DNA from 3 places in the Pseudomonas sp. XP1 genome. Region 3 is predicted to be linked to each of the others. Evidence: riboswitches for the same ligand, from Rfam matches in the RefSeq annotation. Region 3 holds a riboswitch; each other region holds the start of a gene.
What was found. Region 3 has a riboswitch for cobalamin ahead of cobW (cobalamin biosynthesis protein CobW). Riboswitches for the same ligand answer to the same signal wherever they lie in the genome.
Positions count from the first base shown of each region.

Region 1 (3,938 bases), on a different contig from region 3:
CGCTTTTCTTGCATCAACCTTCAGCCGCCTCACGCTTCAACCGCGCCCGACGGGCCAGGATGTTGAGGATCTCGATCGCCGTCGAGAAAGCCATGGCCGCGTACACATAACCCTTCGGTACATGGGCGCCGAAACCTTCGGCGATCAGCGTCATGCCGATCATGATCAGGAAGCCCAGGGCCAACATCACCACGGTCGGGTTGTCGTTGATGAAGTTGGCCAACGGGTCGGCGGCTACCATCATGACGATCACGGCAGTGATAACGGCAATGATCATGATCGGCAGGTGTTCGGTCATGCCCACGGCGGTGATGATGCTGTCGACCGAGAAGACGATGTCCAGCAACAGGATCTGGAAGATCGCCGCGGCAAAGCCCAGGGTAACCGTCGACGACACCTTGGCTTCTTCCTTGGCCCCGTGCGGGTCGACGTTCTCGTGGATTTCCTTGGTCGCCTTCCACAGCAGGAACAGGCCACCGGCAATCAGGATCACGTCCTTCCAGGAGAAGGCATTGCCGAACACTTCGAACACCGGGTCGGTCAGCTGGACGATCCAAGCCACCGTGCTGAGCAAGGCCAGGCGCATGACCAAGGCCATGCTGATACCGATACGGCGCGCCTTGGAGCGGTACTCCACCGGCAGCTTGTTGGTCAGGATGGAGATGAAGATCAGGTTGTCGATGCCCAGCACGACTTCCATGGCCACCAGCGTAGCCAGGGCAACCCAGGCGGTAGGGCTAGCGACGAGTTCCAGCAAGTATTCCATTGTTCAAATCCTGCAGCAGCGGTTGGGGGTCAGATTTCCTGGGTGTCTTCTTTCTTGTCGGCGTCCTTGGGCTTGTGCCCTTCGCTGCCGATGGCCTCGCTCAACGCCTGCTGTGCGGCCTTGTTGGTGTCGTCGATGGCCTGCTTGGCCGACTGCGCGGCCTGGTCGAGCATCTGCTGGGCGGATTTCTCGGCCTGCTCGCAACCGGCCAGGGTGAACAGGGCCAAAGCCAGCACCAGCGGCGTACCGATGGATTTTAGTTGCAGCATGGGTTCCTCGCTTTTCATGTTCCTGCGGCGCACACGGCGCTGATGGAGTCGCATTCTAAAGAGCGCAACACATCCGGAAAATTCGTATTTTCAGCGGTTATACTTCGGTTTTTACGAATCCGGAAACATACCGATGCTCAACTATCGGCAGTTGCACTACTTCTGGGCCGTGGCCAAGACCGGCAGCATCGCCCGCGCCAGCGAACAGTTGAACCTGACCCCGCAAACCATCAGCGGGCAAATCAGCTTGTTCGAACAGACATACGGCCTGGAGTTGTTCCAGCGCGTGGGGCGCCAGCTGGAGCTGACCGAAACAGGGCGCCAGACGCTGATCTATGCCGAACAGATGTTCCAGTTGGGTAGCGAGCTGGAGGCCATGCTGCGGGCCGGCCCGCAGGAGCAGATCCTGTTCCGCGTGGGCGTGGCGGACGTGGTGCCAAAGTCCATCGTCTACCGCCTGCTGGCACCGACCATGGAGCTGGACGACGTGCTGCGTATCAACTGCCGCGAAGACAAGCTCGAACGGCTGCTGGCGGACCTGGCGATCCAGCGCCTGGACCTGGTGATTTCCGACAGCCCCATGCCCAGCCACCTGGACATCAAGGGTTATAGCCAGAAACTGGGCGAGTGCGGGCTGAGCTTCTTCGCCACTCCGGCGCTGGCACAACGCCTGGAAGGCCCCTTCCCCGCCTGCCTGCAGGATGCGCCATTGCTCATCCCCGGGCAGGAAACCGTGGTACGCAGCCGCCTGCTGCGCTGGCTGGGTGAGCAACAGGTGCAGCCACGGATCGTTGGCGAATTCGATGACAGTGCCTTGATGCAGGCGTTCGGGCAGTCGGGCAGCGGCATCTTCGTCGCGCCCAGCGTGATCGCCGAGGAGGTATGCCGCCAATACGGCGTGGAGCTGATCGGGCAGACCGAGGCAGTGCACGAGTCGTTCTATGCCATTTCGGTAGAGCGCAAGGTCAAGCACCCGGGGATCGTGGCAATTACCGAGGGGGCGCGACGAGAGTTGTTTCATTGGTAGCAGGCGGATTTGACGCCTCCCGCGTTTCAATGGTCATATGCCCGCCAGTTTCAGGTGCCCTGCGCCGCCGCGCGCAGGGTGAAACGGGAAGCCGGTGCGTCGTGTTGCCCACGACAAGTCCGGCGCTGCCCCCGCAACGGTAAGCGAGCGAACCCTTCGAGATACCACTGTGCACCTGCATGGGAAGGTGAAGGTTTCATGCCCCTCGCAAGCCCGGAGACCGGCCTGAAGCTTCACTTGGCAACCCGCGGTGGGCGGGCGCAGGCCGGTATCCGTGCGCGCGTCTGTGTGCACGGTGCGCCTTTGCGTGTTTTCCACCGGGATCCATTCATTCCTGCAGTAGTGGAACGACATGTCCCGTATCTTCAAGCTTCACCCTCTGGCGGCCTGCCTGGCCGTTTCCCTGCCGGCACTGGCCGATGACCTCGACCGACAGCCACTGGCCCTGCCCTCCACGGCCATCACTGACACCCTCGACAGCTACGCCATCGACCTGGCCACGCCGACCCAGGCTGGCTCGCGTCTTGGCCTCAGCGCCCTGGAGACACCGGCCAGCACCAGCAGCATCAGCGCCAAGCAGATCCAGCAGCGCAACAACTTCACCGTACAGGACGCGGTGACCCGCTCACCGGGCATCAGCTACATCGGCTCCCCGGGCGACGGCGGCACGGGCCTGTCCGCCCGCGGCTTTACCGGGCACAACTCGGTGATGACACTGTTCGACGGGGCCCGCCTTTACACCGGTGCCGGCACCCAGACGTTCCCGGTCGACCCATGGATGGTCGAGCGCATCGATGTGATTCGCGGCCCGGCCTCGGTGCTTTATGGCGAAGGCGCCACCGGTGCGGTGGTCAACGTGGTCCCGAAGAAGCCGTTTGCCGGCGAGGTACGCAACCACCTGCGCCTGGGCTACGGTTCGTGGGACCGCCAGCAGCTCGGCCTGGACAGCGGCGGCAGCCTCGGCGAGCGCCTGAGCTACCGCCTGGCCCTGAACCAGCAAACCGGTAACGGTTGGGTCGACCGCACCCCGTCCCGCAGCCTGGCGCTGAGCGCCGCGCTGCGCTTCGACGCCAGCGACGACCTCAGCTTCACCCTCGCCCACGACCGCGGCGATGCGCAGCCTGCCAACTACTACGGCACCCCGCTGATCGACGGCCACTACCGCAGCAGCCTGCGCAAGAAGAACTACAACGTGCAGGACGACGTGCAGCATTACGTCGATGAATGGACCCGCCTGAACACCGACTGGGCTTTGAACGACCACCTGAGCGCCAGCAACCAGCTGTACTACATCAAGAGCCGCCGTCACTGGCGCAACGCCGAGGACTACAGCTGGGATACCGGGCACCAGCAGCTGCTGCGCGGCAGCTACCTGCAGATCAAGCACAACCAGGAACAGTTCGGCGATCGCCAGGCATTCACCCTCGACCACAGGCTGTTTGGCCTGGCCAGCAAGACCGTGGTCGGCGCCGAGTACAACAAAGTCCGCTTCAACGTCGACAGCAACGCACCCTACAACGATGCAGGCAGTGACTACATCGACCCATGGCAGCCGCAACCGGGTTGGTTTCACAGCGCCTCGCCGCTGCGCCCGCAAACCCTGTCCACCACCCACACCTTTGCCCTGTTCGCCGAAAACCGCCTGCAGTTGAGCGATCGGCTGTCACTGATCACCGGCGTGCGCCGCGACCAGAACCACATCGTCCAGGAGAAACTGACCACCGACAGCCGCAGCGACCGCAGCCTGCAAGGGGGCAACTGGCGTGCCGGGCTGGTGTTTGCAGTCAGCGACGACCTGTCGCTGTATGGCCAGTACTCCACCAGCGAGGACGGGGTCAACAACCTCATCAGCCTCAGCGCCAACCAGATGCACTAC
Region 1 covers NZ_JBNRIJ010000009.1:155,098-159,035, reverse strand. The annotation lists gene ACK1U9_RS11155 (TerC family protein) at 14-766, opposite strand; gene ACK1U9_RS11150 (hypothetical protein) at 796-1,035, opposite strand; gene nhaR (transcriptional activator NhaR) at 1,169-2,062, shown strand; cobalamin riboswitch at 2,098-2,305, shown strand; partial or broken gene ACK1U9_RS11140 (TonB-dependent receptor) at 2,415-3,938, shown strand, end outside.
Region 1: linked by a shared signal. The riboswitch ahead of ACK1U9_RS11140 (TonB-dependent receptor) and the one ahead of cobW (cobalamin biosynthesis protein CobW) in region 3 are both predicted to bind cobalamin.

Region 2 (5,581 bases), on a different contig from region 3:
TCATGCTGACCGGGCTGTCGGCCTGGCTGTACGGCGAGAAACACCAGGGCCGCGGCGATGTCTCGGCGTTCCTGTTCAAGCGCGGGCTGTTCCTGGTGGTGCTGGAATTCACCCTGGTCAACTTCGCCTGGACGTTCCAGCTGCCACCCAGCGTCATCTACCTGCAGGTGATCTGGGCCATCGGCGTGAGCATGATCGCCCTGTCGCTGCTGGTCTGGTTGCCACGCGCCGCCCTGATCGCCCTGGGCGCAATCATCATCGCCGGCCACAACCTGCTCGATGGCCTGCACTTCGGCGTCGAATCAGCCTTGCATGTGCCTTGGGCGATCCTGCATGACCGGGGTTGGCTGGAGTACTCCGAAAGCCTGCGTCTGCGTACCTCTTACCCGGTGCTGCCGTGGATCGGTGTCATCGCCCTGGGCTATGGCCTGGGCCCATGGTTCGCCCGTGCCAGCGAGGCCGGCCAACGCCAGCATCGCCTGCTGCTGGCCGGGCTGATCGCGCTGCTGGGCTTTGTTGCGCTGCGCCTGGTCAACGGCTACGGCGAGGCGCCGTGGAGCGCTTACCCGACCGTCACGCAAACCCTGATGAGCTTCTTCAACATCACCAAATACCCGCCGTCGCTGCTGTTCCTGGCCCTGACCCTGGGCTGCGGCCTGCTGTTGCTGCGCGCCTTCGAACGCGCCGGCCAGGCCCGGTGGATCAGTGCCCTGGCGGTGTTCGGCGCGGCACCGATGTTCTTCTACCTGCTGCACCTGTATGTGCTGAAGCTGCTGTACCTGGCCAGCGTGGCGCTGTTTGGCCGCAACCATGGCGACTACTTCGGCTTCGACGGCATCCCTGCGGTGTGGCTGGGGGCAGCGCTGCTGGCGGTTTCGCTGTACCTGCCGGTGCGCTGGTTCGCCCGCCTCAAGGCGCAGCGGCGCGACATCACCTGGCTGAAGTACTTTTGAAAAGCGTTTTCACCCGGCGGCACGATGGTCTACCATGCCGGCCGCCGGTTTCCACCACGGAATCAATAGGGAATCCCAGGCCCGCCAATTCGGGCCAAACGGAACTGCCCCCGCAACTGTAGGTGCCGAGCCTGCTCCATCGATGCCACTGGGCCACGAACCCGGGAAGGCCGGAGCCAGGCCATGACGCACCAGTCAGGAGACCTGCCGGCCTACATTCACCAACCGGCGGGGTGTCCGGGATTGGCCATCAGTGTTGCCCCTGCCGCCAGCGGGGGCTCGGCGATGCCTGTCCGTGCGTTCCTCACCCGAACTGTCCGATAGGAGATCGCCCAGCATGCTGCCCCGTTTTGCCACCCTGCTCGCCGGCCTCGGCCTCACCGGCCTGGCCCAGGCTGCTGCCACCCATTACCCGCTGACGGTCGACAACTGCGGCAAGCCGCAAACCTTCGCCCAGGCGCCGCAACGCACGGTCACCATTGGCCAGGCCGGTACCGAGATGCTCTACGCGCTGGGGCTGGGCGACAAACTGGCAGCCACCTCGCTGTGGTTCAACAACGTGCTGCCCGAGTACCAGATGCAGAACGCCAAGGTGCCGCGCCTGGCCGACAACGAACCCAGCTTCGAGGCGGTAGTGGGCAAGCGCCCGCAACTGGTGACGGTGCAGTTCGAATGGATGGTCGGTGCCCAGGGCGTGGTCGGCACCCGCGAGCAGTTCGATGAACTGGGCATCCCCACCTACCTGCTGCCGTCGGACTGCGAAGGCAAGGACAACCTGGTGGGCGCCGATGGCACCCGCCTGCAGGCGTTCCAGGTCGACACCATCTACAAGAGCGTCAGCCAGCTGGCGGCAATCTTCGACGTACAGGACCGTGGCACGGCCCTGAATACCGAGCTCAGAAGCCGCCTGGACAGTGCCAGGGCGCAACTGGCCGACAAGGACCTGGGCGCCACCTCGGCGCTGTTCTGGTTCTCCAGCGCCGACCTGCACACCGACCCCTACGTGGCGGGCCGCCAGGGGGTCGCCGACTTCATGCTGCGTACCCTCGGCGTGCGCAACGTGGTCGAGTCCAGCGAAGAATGGCCGACCGTAGGTTGGGAAACCCTGGCCAAGGCCAACCCCACCTGGCTGATCATTGCCCGCATGGACCGCCGCCGCTACCCCGCCGACGACTACGAGAAGAAGCTGGCATTCCTGCGTAGCGACCCGGTAACGCGCAACATGGACGCGGTGAAGCACGACCGCATCATCATCCTCGACGCCGACGCCATGCAGGCCGGCATTCGCTTGTTCAGCGGCCTGCAGACGCTGGCTGCCGCCTTCGCCAGCGGCAAAGCAGCCCAGTGATGATGCGCCTGCTACCCTGCATCGCCGTTGCCCTGGCCGCCCTGTTGGCAGCCCTGATGGCCGGCACCGCCATCGGCGAAACCAACCTGTCGCCCGGCGTGGTCAGCCAGGTGCTGGCCAACCACCTGTGGCAGGCCGGCTACCCGGTCGAACCGATCGACGCCGGCATCGTCTGGAACTACCGCCTGCCCCGCACCCTGGTTGCTGCGGCCTGCGGCGCCGGCCTTGCCACCTGCGGCGTGATCCTCCAGGCACTGTTGCGCAACCCGTTGGCCGAGCCTTACCTGCTGGGGCTGTCTGCCGGCGCCTCGACCGGTGCGGTGCTGGTGGGCCTGCTGGGCTTCGGCAGCCTGGCGCTGAGCATGTCTGGCGGCGCCTTCATCGGCGCCCTGGCAGCGTTCGCCCTGGTACTGGTACTGGCCCGGGCAGCCGGCCCCAGCAGCAACAATGCCCAGGTGATCCTTGCCGGGATCGCCGGCTCGCAACTGTTCAACGCCCTTACCGCCTTCCTCATCACCATGTCGGCCACCGCCGAGCAGGCACGCGGCATCCTGTTCTGGCTGCTGGGCAACCTCAGTGGCGTACGTTGGCCTTCGGTGTGGCTGGCCGTGCCGGTTGTACTGTTCGGGCTGCTGGTGTGCCTGTGGCATCGCCGTGCCTTGGATGCCTTCACCTTCGGTGCCGACTCGGCGGCGTCGCTCGGCATCCCGGTGCGGCGTACCCAGTTGCTGCTGATCAGCTGCGCGGCGCTGGTGACCGCCGTGATGGTGTCCATCGTCGGCGCCATCGGTTTTGTCGGGCTGGTGATCCCCCATGCCCTGCGCCTGCTGCTAGGCCCCGGGCACAGCCGCCTGCTGCCCGCCAGCGCACTGGGCGGGGCACTGTTCCTGATTGCCGCCGACATCCTGTCGCGCACCTTGATCCCTGGCCAGGTGATCCCGGTTGGCGTGGTCACCGCGCTGCTCGGCGCACCGGTCTTCGCGTTGATCCTGATCAGCCGCCGGGGGCGCCCATGACGGTCATGACGGCGGTACGGATGGCCCCCTTGAGTTGCCAGAACCTGGGGCTGCAACTGGCCGGCAATACCGTGCTCAGCAATATCGAACTGAGCGTTGTCGCCGGTGAAACCCTGGGCATCGTCGGCCCCAACGGCTCCGGCAAATCCTCGCTGCTGAAGGTGCTGGCCGGGCTGCGCAAGCCAGGCAACGGCGGCGTGCAACTGCTGGGGGAACCGCTCGCACGGTTGCCCCGCCGCCGGGTCGCCCAGGCCTTGGCGCTGGTCGAACAGCAGGCCGACACCCTCGATGCGATCAGCGTGTTCGATGCCGTTGCCCTGGGCCGCACCCCCTGGCTGTCGGCGCTGGCGCCGTTCTCCCGGGAGGACCACGCGATCGTCGAACAGGCCCTGGCCGACCTCGACGCCCTGCACCTGCGCACACGCCTGTGGGGGTCGCTGTCAGGTGGCGAACGCCAGCGCGTGCACATCGCCCGTGCTTTGGCACAGCGGCCGCAGGTGCTGCTGCTGGACGAGCCGACCAACCACCTGGATATCCAGCACCAGCTGAGCCTGTTGCAGCAGGTGCAGGCCTTGCCGGTGACCACCCTGGTGGCCCTGCACGACCTCAACCAGGCGCTCACCTGCGACCGCATCGCGGTGCTCGACAAGGGCCGCCTGGTCGCCCTCGGCAAACCGCTCGAGGTGCTTACACCCGAGCGCCTGCTGAACACCTTCGGCGTGCACGCCCATTACCTCATCGACCCTTTCGACGGCGCGCGCATCCTGCGTTTTCGCGCCCCCTGAACAGGAAGTTCTGCCCATGTCGCGCTCTGTCCCTTTGCTGCTCGCCAGCGCCCTGCTCGCCCCCCCTGCACTGGCCGACTCCGCCCAGTCGCAAAGCAACGGTTTTGTCGAGGATGGCCGCTGGAGCCTGCTCAACCGCAGCGTATTCGACCAGCGCGATTACAAACATGGCGGGCGCAACAGTGCCGGGCGCAACGCCTACAAGCCGCGCAATGAACGTAGCGGCAAGGCCGAGGAATGGGCCTATGGCCTGATGGGCACCTTCCGGTCCGGTTTTACCCAGGGGCTGATCGGTGTCGGGGTCGACGCCCACGCCTACCTGGGCGTGCAACTCGACAGCGGCGGCGGGCGCGTGGGCAAGGCACGCTTGCTCGGGGTGGATAACGAGGGGCACCCGAAGAACGAATACAGCCGTGCCGGCGCGGCACTGAAACTGCGCATGTCCGATACCGTGCTGTCCTACGGTGAGCAACGGGTCAAGACCCCGGTGTTCAGTTCGTCCGATAGCCGCCTGCTGCCCGAGACCGCGACCGGGTTCTTCCTTGACAGTACCGAGTTCGACAACCTCAGGCTGGTGGCAGGGCATTTCAACGAGAACGCCGACCGCAATGCATCCAGCCACGATCAGGGTTTCGTGGTGAACTACTCCAATGGCCGCCAGGGCAACAGCTTCGACCTGGCCGGCGTGGTGTGGAACCCCGGCGCCGTCTTCAGCGGCAGCCTGTACACCTCACGCTACCAGGACAGCTGGAACCAGCATTACCTGGGCAGCACCCTCAGCCATGCCCTGGATGAGCGCCGCAGCCTAACCCTCGACCTAAACCTGTACCGCACCACCGACACCGGCAAGGCGCTGTCAGGGCACATCGACAACACCACCTGGAGCCTGGTCTCGCGTTACGACCACGGGCCGCACGGTTTCAGCCTGGGCTGGCAGCAGGTGGACGGCAACACGCCGTTCGACTACGTGACGCGAGGGGCAATCTTCATTGCCAACGCGGTGCAGATGTCGGACTTCAACGCACCAAACGAAAAGTCGTGGCAGGCGCGCTATGACCTGAACATGGGCGCCTATGGCGTACCGGGGTTGAACCTGACGGCGTTGTACGTGCGCGGGTTCGATATCGACGGCAGCCATGTCGACCCTGCGGGCGGGTATGCCTACCTGGGTTATGGCAAGGGGGGCAAGCATTGGGAGCGCGACCTGGAGGCCCGGTATGTGGTGCAGAGCGGCAAGGCCAAGGGCACCGCGTTTTCGCTGCGGCATAACGTGCATCGGGGCAATACGGCGCAGGCGGAGCTGGATGGGGACCAGATACGGTTGGCGGTGGAATGGCCGTTGGGGGGTGGGTTCTGATGTTCCGCGTTGCCTGAATGGGGCTGCAAGGCAGCCCCAAAATCCATCAGGCAACCACAACTGCCGTATAATCGGCAGCACTCACTGCCCAACCAGGCCACGCCATGCCTCGCTTCCAGAAG
Region 2 covers NZ_JBNRIJ010000009.1:148,463-154,043, reverse strand. The annotation lists gene ACK1U9_RS11135 (DUF1624 domain-containing protein) at 1-953, shown strand, start outside; cobalamin riboswitch at 982-1,179, shown strand; gene ACK1U9_RS11130 (ABC transporter substrate-binding protein) at 1,291-2,301, shown strand; gene ACK1U9_RS11125 (FecCD family ABC transporter permease) at 2,301-3,317, shown strand; gene ACK1U9_RS11120 (ABC transporter ATP-binding protein) at 3,314-4,102, shown strand; gene ACK1U9_RS11115 (OprD family porin) at 4,119-5,459, shown strand; gene ACK1U9_RS11110 (hypothetical protein) at 5,564-5,581, shown strand, end outside.
Region 2: linked by a shared signal. The riboswitch ahead of ACK1U9_RS11130 (ABC transporter substrate-binding protein) and the one ahead of cobW (cobalamin biosynthesis protein CobW) in region 3 are both predicted to bind cobalamin.

Region 3 (5,581 bases):
AGTGCGCCACGGACCCTGTGGGTGCGGGTTCACCCGCGAGACAGGCGACGCGGTGGATGGCACGGGCTTCGCCCGTGTTCGCGGGTAAACCCGCTCCCACATGGCCGGCGTCGCCCTTAAGGCGTGCACCGGACCTGCAGGGCCGCGCATGCCCCTGGTTCAGCGCCCCACCAAACGCCTGGTCCAATCGCCGCCGTGGCTCTGCTGGCACGCCTCTTCACTGTCAAACCGTACATGCCAGGCTGGATGATCCAGCTGAATGCCGGCCTGCTCCAGCGCAAGGCCCGTCAGCGCGAGCATGCGCATTTTGGCGTCGCCCGCCAAGGCGGCGGCCTTTTCGGCCTCTCGCTCGAATACCCAGGTAATACGCAGGCTGGCCGGAAAATCCTCGAGAGCCAGACGATGGGTAAGCCAGCTGAAACCGACGATCTCCGCCTTGGCGGTTTCGCAGGCTTCGGTCAGGCAAGCCACCAGCTCACGCTCCAGGCGTGCCATATCGCGCTTGTTCAGGGGTTTCACCGTGGGCCTCGCTGCTCAAAGCCACCACTCTAACGCAGTTGCGGCGCTTGTTGTCGGCCAGCCCGACAGCAATGGTTGACCACCCGCCAGCCACTGCGTAGCCTTGCCACTTCGAGGTTCTTCGGCCAGGCCGAAGCTAAGACGGGAACGCGGTACAAGCCGCGGCTGCCCCCGCAACTGTAAGCACCGACAACGGATCGACACAGCCACTGCGCCCGCGCGCGGGAAGGCGTCATCCCGCCAGCCTGCTGCACCAGCGGGCACATGGAACGGTGCGAGCCAGGAGACCTGCCTCGTCACGTTTTCGACTTTCAACCGGGCGGGGTGATCCGGTGGCGAACAAGCCCGGCCGGCCTGGCCTGCGGCTGTCGTCCTGCATGCCCGCGCCAATCTGCCAAGGGCAATGCGACATGAAAACACTGGCCAAGCTCCCCGTCACCATCGTCACCGGCTTCCTCGGCTCGGGCAAGACCACCTTGCTGCGCCACATGCTCGACAACGCCCAGGGCCGCCGCATTGCGGTGATCGTCAACGAGTTCGGCGAACTGGGCATCGACGGCGAAATCCTCAAGCAGTGCAGCATCGGTTGCACCGAAGAAGAAGCCACCGGTCGCGTCTACGAGCTGGCCAACGGCTGCCTGTGCTGCACCGTGCAGGAAGAGTTCTTCCCGGTGATGCGCGAGCTGGTGGCACGCCGTGGCGACCTGGACCATATCCTCATCGAAACCAGCGGCCTGGCCCTGCCCAAACCGCTGGTGCAAGCCTTCCAGTGGCCGGAAATCCGCAATGCCTGCACCGTCGACGCGGTGATCACGGTAGTCGACAGCCCGGCCGTGGCCGCCGGCACCTTCGCCGCCTACCCGGACCAGGTCGATGCCCAGCGCAAGCTCGACCCCAACCTGGACCACGAGTCACCGCTGCACGAACTGTTCGCCGACCAGCTGGCCAGCGCCGACCTGGTGGTGCTGAACAAGGCCGACCTGATCGACGCCGAAGGCCTGGCCAAGGTCCGCGCCGAGGTGGCCGAAGAACTGCCGCCGGCGGTCAAAGTGATCGAAGCCAGCAGCGGCAAGCTGCCGCTGGAAGTGCTGCTGGGCGTGGGTGCCGAGTCCGAGGCGCACATCGATGGCCGCCGTACCCACCACGACTCGCACCATGACGGCGATGACCATGACGATCACGACCACGATGCCTTCGACTCCATCTCCATCGACCTGCCAGAAGCCGACGAAAGCCTGCTGCTCGACGCCCTGACCCAGTTGGTGGTGGAATTCGGCATCCTGCGCGCCAAAGGCTTCGCTGCCATCCCGGGCAAGCCGATGCGCTTGCTGGTACAGGGCGTGGGCACCCGTTTCGACAAGCACTTCGACCGCGCCTGGCGCACCGACGAACCGCGCATCACCCGCCTGGTGCTGATCGGCCAGGACCTCGACGCCGCCCAGCTGGAAGCGCGCCTGCGCCAGGCACTGGGCGCCTGACCCATGCACCTGCTGCGGACCCAGCCCGGCGGCTTCGTGCCGGATGACAGCATTGCCGACCTCGGCCAGACGCCCGCCGAGCTGGTGATTCTCTGCAGCGGCGATTCCCATCTGGCATTGCTCGCCGATACCGCCGAGCAATTGCCCCAGGATTACCCCAGCCTGCGCCTGGCCAACCCGATGCAGGTACAGAACCATGCCTCGGTCGACCTTTACGTCGACCAGGTACTTCGCCATGCCAAGGTCATCCTGGTGTCGCTGCACGGTGGCGTCGGCTACTGGCGCTATGGCGTCGAGCAGCTGGTCGAGCTGGCCGGCCGAGGCGTGCAACTGATCCTGGTGCCGGGCGACGACCGCCCGGACCCGGAACTGACCAGCCTGGGCAGTGTCAGCGGCGAGCAGGCCGAACGCCTCTGGCACTACTTGCGCCAGGGCGGCAAGGCCAACGCCATCAACCTGTTCAACTGCCTGGCCAGCCAGTGGCTGGGCCGCGACTATGCCTGGGACGAACCACAGCCTTTGCCGCGCACTGCCGTGTATCACCCGGCCAAGGGCAGCGCCACGCTGGAGGACTGGTACCCGCAGTGGCACCCCGAACAGCCAGTGGCGCCGCTGCTGTTCTACCGCTCGCACCTGCAGGCGGCCAACACCGCGTTCATCGATGTGTTCTGCCAGCGCCTGCAGGCCGCCGGGCTCAACCCGTTGCCGATCGCGGTGGCCAGCCTAAAGGAAAGCGCCTGCCTGGAGCAGGTCGAAGCCTGGCTGGACGAGGTGGGGGCCGAAGTGCTGGTCAACACCACCGGCTTTGCCCTGTCCAGCCCCGAACGCCCCAACCTGCGCCCGTTCCGTCGCGACATCCCGGTGCTGCAGGCCATCTGCGCACAAGACAACCAGCCCGGCTGGGAAGCCAGCGAGCAGGGCCTGGGGGCGCGTGACCTGGCCATGCACATTGCCTTGCCCGAACTGGACGGGCGCATCATCACCCGCCCGGTCAGTTTCAAGGACATGGCCTGGCGCAGCGAGCGCAGCCAGTCCGACGTGGTCTGCTACCGCGCCCACCCCGAGCGCATGGACTTTGTCGCCGAACTGGCCCGCCGCTGGGTCGAGCTGGCGCGCCTGCCGAATGCGCAAAAGCGCGTGGCCCTGGTGCTGGCCAACTACCCGACCCGGGATGGCCGCATTGGCAACGGCGTTGGCCTGGACACGCCAGCGGCGGCGCTGAACATTCTCAAGGCCCTGCAGGCCGAAGGCTATCCGCTGGCCGACTTGCCGGGCAGTGGCACGCAACTGATCCACCAGTTGCTCGGCGGCGTGACCAACGACCTCGACCATCTGGACCTGCGCCCCTGTGCGCAGAGCCTGAGCCTGGCCGACTACCAGGCCGCCTTCGAGCGCCTGCCAGAGGCCAACCGCCAGGCTGTGCTGGAGCGTTGGGGGCCGCCGCAGCAAGACCCGATGTACCGCAGTGGCCGGCTGATGGTGGCCGGCCTGCGCTTTGGCTTGACCTTCGTCGGCATTCAGCCGGCGCGGGGTTACCAGGTGGACCCCAGCGCGGTGTACCACGATCCGGACCTGGTGCCGCCGCACGGCTACCTGGCGTTTCACTTCTGGCTGCGCCATGCCTTTGCCGCCGACGCGGTGATCCATGTCGGCAAGCACGGCAACCTCGAATGGCTGCCCGGCAAGGGCGTCGGGTTGTCGGCGCAGTGCTGGCCGGACGCCTTGCTCGGCCCGCTGCCGAACATCTACCCGTTCATCGTCAACGACCCGGGCGAGGGTGCCCAGGCCAAGCGCCGCACCCAGGCGGTGATCATCGACCACCTGATGCCGCCGCTGACCCGTGCCGAAACCTATGGCCCGTTGCGCCACCTGGAGCAATTGGCCGACGAGTTCTACGAGGCCCAGCTGCTCGACCCGCGGCGCGCCCGCGAGTTGCAGCGCGACATTCTCGAACTGGTCAAGGCCAACCACATCGACCGCGAACTGCAACTGGAAGGCCAACTGGACGATGCCGCGGTGTGGTTGCCGCGCCTGGACACCTACCTGTGCGACCTGAAGGAATCGCAGATTCGCGATGGCCTGCATGTGTTCGGCCAGTCCCCGGAAGGCCGGCTGCGCCTGGATACCTTGCTGGCGCTGTCGCGGGTCGAGCGTGGCGACGGTCGCGGCGGCAATGCCAGCCTGCTGCGGGTTCTGGCCAAGGCGCTGGTGCCGGGTTTCGACCCGCTCGATTGCGAACTCGGCCAGCCGTGGCAGGGCGCACGCCCCGAGCAGTTGCAGGCCATGAGCAGCGAGCCCTGGCGCACCTGTGGCGATACCCGCGAACGCCTCGAACTGCTGGCGCTGCAGGTAATCGACCAGGCGCTGGGCGGCACCGCACAGTTGCCTGCCGAGAGCGAATGGCAGCCGGTGCACGATGTGGTGCAGGCGCTGCGCGAAGCGGTGGCACCCAGCCTGGACGCCTGCGGCAGCGCCGAAATGAATGGCCTGCTATCGGCGCTGGCCGGGCGTTTCGTGCCCGCCGGGCCCAGTGGCGCGCCCAGCCGTGGGCGCCTGGACGTGCTGCCTACCGGTCGCAACTTCTATACCGTGGATGTGCGCAACCTGCCTACCACCACCGCCTGGCGCCTGGGCTTCGCCTCGGCCAACCTGGTCCTCGAACGCCACCTGCAGGACCACGGCGATCACCTGCGCCAACTCGGCCTTTCGGTGTGGGGTACGGCAACCATGCGTACCGGCGGCGACGACATCGCCCAGGCCATGGCGCTGATGGGTGTGCGACCGGTATGGGCCACCGGCAGCCAGCGGGTCGACGATTTCGAGATCCTGCCGCTCAGCCTGCTCGACCGCCCGCGGGTTGACGTGACCTTGCGCGTTTCCGGCTTTTTCCGTGATGCCTTCGGCAACCTCATCCGCCTGTTCGATGCTGCAGTGCGGGCGGTGGCCGCGCTGGATGAACCGGACGATCTCAACCCCCTGGCCGCCCGCGTGCGTAGCGAGCGCGCCGCGCTGCAGGCGCAGGGCGTGGACGCCGAGCAGGCCGCGCGCCAGGCTGGCTGGCGGGTGTTCGGTGCCAAGCCCGGGGCCTACGGCGCCGGGGTGCAGAACGCCATCGATGGGCGCCTTTGGCACAGCCGCGACGACCTGGCCGAGGTCTACCTCAACCACGGCGGCTATGCCTACGGCGCCAGTGACGACGGTACCCCGGCCCGCGCCCAGTTCGCCCAGCGCCTGGCCAAGGTGCAGGCGGTGCTGCAGAATCAGGACAATCACGAACACGACCTGCTCGATTCCAACGACTACTACCAGTTCCAGGGTGGCATGCTGGCGGCTTCGGAAACCTTGTCCGGTGCGGCAGTGGCCAGTTACCACGGCGACCACAGCCAGGCCGACCGGCCGCGCATCCGTACCCTCAAGGAAGAGCTGAACCGGGTCATCCGCGCCCGGGCGCTGAACCCGAAGTGGATCGACGGGGTCAAGCGCCATGGCTACAAAGGCGCCTTCGAGATGGCGGCGACGGTCGACAACCTGTTCGCCTTCGACGCTACCACGCAGCTGATCGACGACCATCATTACCAGGCGCT
Region 3 covers NZ_JBNRIJ010000025.1:76,768-82,348, forward strand. The annotation lists gene ACK1U9_RS19330 (hypothetical protein) at 160-519, opposite strand; cobalamin riboswitch at 617-829, shown strand; gene cobW (cobalamin biosynthesis protein CobW) at 930-1,997, shown strand; gene cobN (cobaltochelatase subunit CobN) at 2,001-5,581, shown strand, end outside.